3 regions of the Neorhizobium sp. 2083 genome follow, and region 2 is predicted to be linked to each of the others. Evidence: predicted binding sites of a transcription regulator. Region 2 holds the regulator's gene; each other region holds the start of a gene.
What was found. The regulator PhoB, encoded in region 2, activates phosphate uptake and scavenging genes when phosphate is short. The targets are predictions, from matches to a motif close to TGTCATNNANCTGTCAT.
Positions count from the first base shown of each region.

Region 1: J2X76_RS00590 (esterase-like activity of phytase family protein) is a predicted target of PhoB. The motif match lies at 1,137-1,153, and genes of this name have one in related genera.
Region 3: J2X76_RS07075 (alkaline phosphatase) is a predicted target of PhoB. The motif match lies at 1,883-1,899, and genes of this name have one in related genera.

Region 1 covers NZ_JAVDTC010000001.1:127,056-130,332, reverse strand. The annotation lists gene lon (endopeptidase La) at 1-542, shown strand, start outside; gene hupB (DNA-binding protein HupB) at 743-1,018, shown strand; gene J2X76_RS00590 (esterase-like activity of phytase family protein) at 1,204-3,277, shown strand, end outside.
Region 2 covers NZ_JAVDTC010000001.1:1,011,970-1,015,246, forward strand. The annotation lists gene J2X76_RS05205 (aspartate aminotransferase family protein) at 1-147, opposite strand, end outside; gene J2X76_RS05210 (GcrA family cell cycle regulator) at 555-1,097, shown strand; gene J2X76_RS05215 (PACE efflux transporter) at 1,286-1,723, shown strand; gene phoB (phosphate regulon transcriptional regulator PhoB) at 1,730-2,413, opposite strand; gene phoU (phosphate signaling complex protein PhoU) at 2,443-3,156, opposite strand; gene pstB (phosphate ABC transporter ATP-binding protein PstB) at 3,202-3,277, opposite strand, start outside.
Region 3 covers NZ_JAVDTC010000001.1:1,364,349-1,367,625, reverse strand. The annotation lists gene J2X76_RS07085 (hypothetical protein) at 1-664, opposite strand, end outside; gene J2X76_RS07080 (ribonuclease D) at 839-1,462, opposite strand; gene J2X76_RS07075 (alkaline phosphatase) at 1,954-3,277, shown strand, end outside.

The DNA of each region.
Region 1 (3,277 bases), 880 kb from region 2:
CCGTGACCGGCAACCTGAAGGACGTGATGAAGGAATCCATCTCGGCGGCGGCATCCTATGTCCGCTCGCGTGCGGTGGACTTCGGCATCGAGCCGCCGCGCTTCGACAAGTCGGACATCCACGTACACGTTCCGGAAGGGGCGACCCCGAAGGACGGCCCGTCGGCCGGCGTCGGCATGGCGACTGCGATCGTCTCGATCATGACCGGCATCCCGGTCCGCAAGGACGTGGCGATGACGGGCGAAGTCACCCTTCGCGGCCGCGTGCTGCCGATCGGCGGCCTCAAGGAAAAGCTGCTTGCTGCCCTGCGCGGCAACATCAAGACCGTTCTGATCCCGGAAGAAAACGCCAAGGATCTGGCCGAGATTCCGGACAACGTGAAGAACAACATGGAGATCATTCCGGTCTCCCGCATGGGCGAGGTGATCCGTCACGCCCTCGTGCGCCAGCCGGAAGCGATCGAATGGGACGGCACGGTGGAAACGCCGCTGATCACCACGGTCGATGGCGTTGACGACGCAGGTGCGCCCGTCGCGCACTGATCGATAGCCTTTTGGTTATGCCAAATTGGCACCAGCAATGAAAAAAGCCGGCACAACGCCGGCTTTTTTTGTGAAAACTAATGCTTACCCCTTGTTTTTCAGGCGATTGCGGAGCTTTTGGGTTGCCACGGGCGGGCACCTGACTATTGTCTGCCCCGATTACATGAGTCGTTCCAAAACCGTTTGAAAGGGGTGGAAACATGAATAAGAATGAGTTGGTATCCGCAGTGGCCGAGAAGGCCGGCCTCTCCAAGGCTGATGCCGCATCCGCTGTAGACGCCGTTTTTGAGACCGTACAGGCTGAACTGAAGAAGGGCGGCGATATCCGTCTCGCCGGTTTCGGCAGCTTCTCCGTTTCCCGTCGCGAGGCGTCCAAGGGTCGTAATCCTTCGACCGGCGCCGAAGTCGACATCCCGGCACGCAACGTGCCGAAGTTCTCGGCCGGCAAGGGCCTGAAGGACGCAGTCAACAGCTAACACGCTGCCCTCGGGGCACCCTGTTACAGTCTCGTTTTTATGGAAGGCCCGGGTTTCGACCTGGGCCTTTCTCTTTGGACCGCCATTATCCTGCGGCCGCAACCCTGGATGCGAAAACTGTCATCCGTCTGTCACGGCCATGGCCCAAAAGCCACCTGTAGTTTTATGGACAGGAGGGGCCTCCCATGACGTTTTCACTGCGTGCCGCGCTGACCGCGGCGCTTTTCGCCTCGGTCGCCGTTCCGGCAAACGCCGAGCAGGTTTTCAACCGCATCGCATCCTTCCCGGTTGCCGGCAATCTTCCTGCCGACAAGGACAAGCTGAGCCCGAGCTCGGCCGAAATCGTCACCGCCAGCGAAGACGGCATGACGCTCATCTATTCCGACAGCCCGCTCGGCGCGATCGGCTTCATCGACATCATCGACCCCAAGGCCCCGAAGGCGCTCGGAGCCGTCACCTTCAAGGGCGAGCCGACGTCGGTCGCCGCAGTCGGCAAGAAGGTTCTGGCCGCCGTCAACACCGGTGAAAACAAACAGAAGCCGACCGGCATGCTCGCCGTCGTCGATATCGCGACGAAGAAGGTCGACCTGACCTGCGATCTCGGCGGCCAGCCGGACTCGATCGCCGTCTCCAAGGACAAGACCTTTGCCGCGATCGCCATCGAGAACGAGCGCGACGAGGACGTCAACGACGGCGCCCTCCCGCAGATGCCGGCCGGCGACCTCGTCATCGTGTCGCTCAAGGACGGCGTCGCCGACTGCGCCTCGATCAGGCACGTGACGCTGACCGGCCTTGCCGGCATCGCCCCGGAAGATCCGGAGCCCGAATTCGTCGCCATCAACGACAATGGCGAAATCGCGCTCACGATGCAGGAAAACAACGAGATCGTCATCGTCGACGGCAAGACCGGCCAGGTCACCGGCCATTTCTCCGCCGGCAAGGCCGATCTCGAAGGCATCGACAACAAGACCGACGGCCAGCTGTCCTTCACCGGCAAGGCCTCGGGCGTGCTGCGCGAACCGGACGCCATCAAGTGGCTCGACAACAACCGTCTGGTCGTCGCCAACGAAGGCGACTGGAAGGGCGGCTCGCGCGGCTTCACCATTTTCGACCGCGCCGGCAAGGTCCTCTACGAATCCGGCGCTTCGCTGGAGCGCGCGGTTGCCCGCCTCGGTCACTTCCCGGAAAAGCGCGCGCGCTCGAAGGGCATCGAGGTCGAAGGCATGGAAGCCGCGACCTTCAACGGTCAGAAGTACTTCTTCCTGCTCGCCGAACGCGCCTCGGTCGTCGCCGTCTACAAGGACACCGGTGCCGAGCCGCAGCTCATGCAGATCCTGCCGTCCGGCATTTCGCCGGAAGGCGCCGTCGCCATTCCCGGCCGCAACCTGTTTGCGACCGCCAACGAACTCGACCTCGGCAAGGACGGCGGCGCCCGTTCGCATGTGATGATCTATGCGCTGGAAGAGGGCGTGGCGAATTATCCGAAGCTCGTCTCCAAGGATGTCGACGGCAACGTGCTCGGCTGGGGCGCGCTTTCCGGTCTGGTCGGCGATGCCCAGAAGGACGGCATCCTCTATGCCGTCAGCGACTCGGTCTACAGCATGCAGCCGTCGATCTTCACCATCGACACCAGCAAAAAACCGGCCGAGATCACTGGCGTCGTCCGCATCACCCGCGAAGGCCAGCCGGCCCAAAAGCTCGACATCGAAGGCATCGCGCTCGACGGCAAGGGCGGTTTCTGGCTCGCCTCCGAAGGCGATTCCGCCAAGCTGACCGGCCATGGCCTCTACAACGTCAACGCCAAGGGCGAGATCAAGGCCGAGATCGGCCTGCCTGCGGACCTGCTCGCCGGCGAGACCCGCTACGGCTTCGAAGGCGTGACGACGGTCGGTTCCGGTGACGACATGGTGCTGTGGATGGCGATGCAGCGCGAGTGGAAGGACGATCCGAAGGGCACCGTCAAGCTCGTCTCCTACAAGCCGAAGACCAAGGAATGGGGCGCGGTACGCTACCAGCTCGACAAGACCGAAGCCGGCTGGGTCGGCTTGTCGGAAATCACCGCGCACGGCGACTACGTCTATATCATCGAGCGTGACAACCTGATCGGCGACGCAGCCAAGCTGAAGAAGCTTTATCGGGTGGCGATCGCCGACCTGAAGCCGGCCAAGATCGGCAGCGAGCTGCCGGTGGTCAAGAAGCAGGAAGCCCATGATTTCCTGGTCGACCTGAAGACCGCATCGAACGGCTACATCGCCGACA
Region 2 (3,277 bases):
GTGGGCGTAGCCAAGCGAGTTGACGGCGATGCCCGCACCGAAGTCGAGATATCGCTCGCCACTCTCCGTCACAAGCCATACGCCCTCGCCGCGTTCGAAACGCAGCGGAGCCCGGGCAAACGTGTCGAAAAGCGCGGCTTCAGCCATGGCGACATCACTCCTCTAGGCAGTCTCGAAAAAGCCCGCAGAACGGGCCGAAAAATCAAAAATGCCGCCCACTGGGCGGCGGTGGCACTATCGTGGTTTAGGCCGTCAATGTCAACAAAGCTCGGCATTTTAGGCAGGTTTCGGCCGGAAAGCGCAAGCCCGGGCTTATGTGACAAAAATGACTCTCCAGGACAGCAAGTTGGGGAAAACCACGAAATCGAATCCCGCAGATTCGCCCGACTCTTGCCACGGAGTCAGCCTCACACTAGGTTAAAGATCAATTACTAGACTGCATGCGGCGGAACTAGTCACCTCAAGCATAGATATAGTGGGTGCTGCGAAATGATTTTCGCAGCAAAGGTGGAAGGATTCTGCATGCCAGCAACGTTCAAAGGCGGAGAACGGGCATGAACTGGACAGACGAGCGTGTCGAGAAGCTCAAAAGATTATGGTCGGAGGGCCTGAGTGCCAGCCAGATCGCAGCACAACTCGGAGGCGTAAGCCGGAATGCGGTGATCGGCAAGGTGCATCGCCTCAGCCTTCCCGGCCGGGCGAAAGCCGGCGGTACGGTCGCGACCGGTCGCACATCGGCGGCCAAGCGCACGACATCGGCGCCGCGGGCTCCGAACTATGCATCGCGCGTTACCACCACCACCCGGACTGTAGCCCGCGCCGTGGGCGCGACGATGGTGAAGGAAGAGATCGAGGTCGAACCTTACGAGGAGATGGAATATCGTCCCGCCTCGAACGTGGTGGTGCCGATCTCCCGTCGCCTGGCACTGACCGAACTGACCGAGCGCACCTGCAAGTGGCCTGTCGGCGATCCGCTCAAGGAAGATTTCCACTTCTGCGGCTGTGAATCCCCGGACGCCTCGCCCTATTGCAGCTATCACGCAAAGCTCGCCTACCAGCCGGTGAACGAGCGCCGCAAGGTTGCCGTTCGCGTCTGAGCGGCGGCGCGACACGAGGACAAGATCGAAAGCGGGCTTCGGCCCGCTTTTTTTGTTGCAGATGGCGGATCTGCCGGTCAGGCCTTGCTCCGGATCGGCATTGCGCCTATCTGAAGGATGGCGAGGACGACCTCCCCCATCCGGGCAAGAACTCCGGGACGACCCGGAACAGCACCCAGGAGGTCATCATGCGCTCCACACGCGACCGTATCCGCCATGCCATCAGTTTCGAGTTGATCGGGCTCGCCATCATCACACCACTCGGCGCCATCGCCTTCGGCATGCCGGCCACCGATATCGGCGTGGTCGGCATCGGCAGTGCGACGATCGCCACCGGCTGGAACTATCTTTACAATCTCGGCTTCGACCATCTGATGCAGCGTTTCACCGGCAGCACGCAGAAAAACACCGCAATACGCGTGGCGCATGCGGTGCTGTTCGAACTTGGCCTGCTCATCGCGCTTCTGCCGCTGATCGCCTGGTATCTCGGCGTCAGCATTCTCCATGCGCTGATGATGGATGTGTCTTTTGCGGTCTTCTACGTGGTCTATGCCTTCATCTTCAACTGGGCCTATGACCGGATCTTCCCGCTGCCGGAATGGCAGCGGAAGACCGAGGCGGCGTGAACCGCCTCAGGATTCCATCGAATAACCCGCGCCGCGGACGGTGCGGATGACATCCTGCATGTTGGAGAAGTTGAGCGCCTTCCTGAGGCGCCCGACATGCACATCGACAGTACGTTCGTCGACATAAATGTCGTGCCCCCAGACGCCATCCAGAAGCTGCGAACGCGAGAAGACGCGGCCGGGCGAGGCCATCAGGAACTCCAGAAGACGGAATTCGGTCGGGCCCAGGCGCACCTCACGGCTCTTTCGGTGAACGCGGTGGGTTTCCCGATCGAGTTCGATATCGCCGCAGCGGAGCACGCTGGAGAGCACTTCGGGACGGGCGCGGCGGAGCATGGCCTTGACGCGGGCCATAAGTTCCGGCGTCGAGAAGGGCTTCACCACATAATCGTCGGCGCCGGTGGCGAGGCCGCGAACACGTTCGCTTTCCTCGCCTCGGGCCGTCAGCATGATGATCGGCAAGCGCTCCGTTTCCGGACGCATGCGCAGCCGGCGGCAGAGTTCGATGCCGGAAACGCCGGGCAGCATCCAGTCGAGTATCAGAAGATCCGGCGTACGCTCCTGAAGCCGGATCTCGGCTTCGTCCCCCCGCAAGATCGTCTCGACCTCATAACCTTCCGCTTCGAGATTGTAGCGAAGAAGCACGCTGAGCGCTTCTTCATCCTCGACCACCGCGATTTTAGGCAGCATTTCAGCTCTGCTCCGTCAGCATTCCATCATTATTCGGTGATCGCACCGAGCGTGTTCGACGAGTCGTCCTTCGGGCGATCGCCTTCAGGCTGCGCGCCCGTCGTCATGTAGTAGATGGTCTCGGCGATGTTGGTGGCGTGGTCGCCGATACGCTCGATGTTCTTGGCGCAGAACAGCAGATGCGTGCAGGTGGTGATGTTGCGCGGATCTTCCATCATGTAGGTGAGGAGTTCGCGGAACAGCGAGGTGTACATCGCGTCGATCTCCTCGTCGCGGATGCGGATCGCCTCGGCCTTTTCCGCCGAACGCGTCGCGTAGACGTCGAGGACGTCCTTGAGCTGCACGAGGGCGAGATCGGAGAGATGTTCGAGACCACGGGCGAGCTTGCGCGGAACGCCGGTGCCCTGAACCGCGATGACGCGCTTGGCGGTGTTCTTGCCGAGGTCGCCGACGCGCTCCAGATCGGACGCGATGCGCAGCGAACCGACGATCTCGCGAAGGTCGGCGGCAACAGGCTGGCGGCGGGCGATCGTGACGATCGCCTTGTCGCCGATCTCGCGCTCGGCGTGATCGAGGATCACGTCGTCGGAGATGACCTTCTGGGCGAGTGCGGCGTCGGAATTGACCAGCGCGCGCACGGCGTCCGAGCACATCTGCTCGGCAAGACCGCCCATCTCGGAGATGCGGCGGCTCAGATATTTCAGTTCGTCGTCATAGGCCGACAGGATATGGGTCGATGCCATCTTCTAGTCCTCAAAATTGATTTTCAGGCGGCACGGTCGGCTGGATCAGCCGAAACGACCCATGATGTAGTCCTGGGTGCGCTGGTCGTCGGGGTTGGTGAACATCTTGTCCGTATCGTTC
Region 3 (3,277 bases), 350 kb from region 2:
CAAGCTTCTTGCCGGCTTCGGCCGCAAGGATGTCGTCCTGGCGTTCGGCGCGGGTTTCGGCGTCTTCGACGCGGGTCGGATCGTAGCCCTGCGGACCGAGCTTCAGTTCTTCCAGCGTCTTCGGATCGGCGGCATCCTCGAGCCGCTGCACCACGCGCCCGACTTCGGTGTCCAGCTTGCCGCCATTGGCCTTGCGGTTGAGGCCCTCCATCAGGCGCTGGTTGTCGTCGCCATAGGGGTTCTTGATCGCCGCCAGCAGCGTATCGATCGAGATGCCCATGTCCTTGAGGCCGAGATCTTCCTCGAGCTTGGCCGAGCCGGCCTCTCCGAGGTCCTTCAACGCGTCTTCCAGCGCCTTGCCGAGCTTGTAGGAGGAGCGTGCTTCGTCGGTATCGATGCCGAGCTTGGAAGCGAGGCGGTCGACGAGCTCGATCTTCAACTCGTTGGGATCGGTGCTGTTGACGCCGAAAAGGGCGGTGGTGATCTTGTCGCGGGCGCGCTTGGCGTCTTCGCTGGCGCTGATGCGGGCTTCGACGACCGGATCGCTCTTTTTGCCGGTCCGCTGCTCTTCGTCCTTCTTGCGCTGCTCCTCGATGCTGTCGAGCATCGACTGCATCATGTTGGTCGCGGCAAGCCCATAGGTCTGCTGGGTAGGAAGCAACATGGCCCGAAATCCGGTCTCGTCGAGAGTTACACCGGGGGCAAAGTTAGATTTGAAGGGTTAACGAGATATTACCGGGCAACTAGAAGTAATGCCACTCTTTATCATATTCGGGCGCAGGCCGCTCGATATCATGCCGATCCGCATGTGCCGAAGCCGGCCTCCGCTTAGATGGCGTCAGCTATGGGCGAAGATATCGGCCTCTTCCCAGCCGAGCAGATCCAGCTTCGCCCTGGTCGGCAGGAATTCGAAACAGGCCTCTGCCAGTTCGGCGCGCCTGTCGCGCACGAGCCGGTGGTTCAGCTTGTCGCGCAGCGCATGCAGGTGGAGCACGTCGGAAGCCGCATATTCGAGCTGCGCCGGCGAAAGCACGTCGGCCGCCCAGTCGGATTGCTGCTGCGCCTTGGAAACGTCGACATCGAGCATTTCCTTGAGATTGTCCTTGAGCCCGTGCCGGTCCGTATAGGTGCGGGTCAGGCGCGAGGCGATCTTGGTGCAGAAGACCGGGGTCGTGGTGACGCCGAACGTATGGAACAGAACGGCAATGTCGAAGCGGCCGTAATGGAAGATCTTCTGGCGCGTCGGGTCGGCAAGCATGGCGACGAGATTGGGCGCCTGGTTCTGCCCGGCGGCGATCCGGATCACGTCGGCGGAACCGTCACCCGGCGAAAGCTGCACGACGCAAAGCCGGTCCCGGCGCGGCACGAGGCCGAGCGTTTCCGTGTCGATGGCGATCGCTCCGGTGTAGCGCGCCGCATCCGCTGCCGGAATATCGCCTTCGTGGTATCTGATCTCTGCCATGTCCGTCTCCGTCTGCCTGTCTGCAAGGGTTGCTATAGACCACGTTTTTCACTGGGGAAACGGTGATCTTGGGAAGCTCGATCCCAGGCGCTTTGGAAGGGTGGGGATGAGCGACGGAATGATCTCTGGGCATTTGCTCAGCCGTGCGCCCAACGCATTGCTGCATTGCAACAGGGTGGGTTGGCGTGATTAAACGATTAGCCTATATCTCTGGTCATCGAGCGACGCACTCCTCCTCCCAGTGTTGCTCGATACGGATCGGCAACATCCTCCTCCTCCCAGTTGTCGATCAAGTTTAAAGCCTGGCGCACCCTCCTCCCGCGCCAGGCTTTTTCCGTTTCCGGAGCAGGATTCCCCTTCAAAACATTGTTCTTTCCGCCTCGCGGCATCGTTCGCCCAGGCACCTCGATCCATGGTTGGCGTCACGCAAGTGTCATGCACCGCCAGTATACGAAACCTCGCCTTCCCTTTGAACTTTTCGTGAGGTTACTATGCGCAAGATTTTTGCCGCCCTGGTCGTTTCGACCGTGCTCGCCGGCGCCGCCCAGGCTGCTACCGTATATCCGCTGGATCGCGCGACGATTCTCTCCGGCTCGCCCTTCGACTTCAAGGTCGAATTCAACTCGGTCGTGAAGCCGGAAGACGTCAAGATCACCGTCAACGGCCAGGATTACAAGACCGTTCTCGGCAAGGAAGCCCAGTTCGTCACGGAAGAAAAGAACAAGGACAAGGTCCTCGGTTCTGCCGTCATCCTGCGCGGCCTGACCATCGCCACTGCCGGTGATTACAAGGTCGAAGTGTCCGCCGGTTCTGAAACCAAGACCGTCACCTGGAACGTTTACGGCACGGGCTCTGCCCCGAAGGCCAAGAACATCATCTTCCTGCTCGGCGATGGCCTCTCGGTCGCGCACCGCACGGCTGCCCGCATCATGTCCAAGGGCATGACCGAAGGCAAGGCGAACGGCCGTCTCGCCATGGATGATCTCGATCGCATGGCTTTCGTCGGCACCTCGGCAACCAACGCCGTCGACACCGACTCGGCCAACACGATGTCGGCCTACATGACCGGTCACAAGACCGCCGTGAACGCGATCGGCGTTTATGCCGACCGTACGCCGGACTCGCTGGACGACCCGAAGGTCGAAACCATTGCCGAAGCCGTGCGCCGCCAGACCGGCAAGTCGATCGGTATCGTCGTCACTGCCGAAGTCGAAGACGCCACTCCGGCTGCCGTCGTCGCCCATACCCGCAACCGTAACGACAAGGCCGATGTCGTCGGCATGCTGCTCGACGTCAAGCCGGACGTCCTGCTCGGCGGCGGTTCCGCCTACTTCCTGCCGCAGGCGACTGCCGGCTCGAAGCGCAAGGACGACAAGGATTATATCAAGCTCTTCAAGGACGCGGGCTATAGCGTCGCCACCGACAAGAACGAGCTTGCCGCCAACGTCAATGCCAACGGCCTGCTCCTCGGCCTCTTCCATCCGGGCAACATGGACGTTACGCTTGACCGCGAGTTCCTGAAGAAGGGCACCGTCGAAAAGTATCCGAACCAGCCTGGTCTGGTCGCCATGACCAAGGTTGCTCTTGATCGCCTTTCCAAGGATCAGGACGGCTTCTTCCTGATGGTCGAAGGCTCCTCGATCGACAAGATGTCCCATCCGCTCGACTGGGATCGCGCCGTCATCGAAACCATCGAATTCGACCAGGCCATCGCTGTTGCCCGTGAGTTCCAGAAGACCCATCCGGATACGCTGATCGTCGTCACCGGCGACCACACCCATGGCGTTTCGATCATCGGCACGGTCGATGACGACA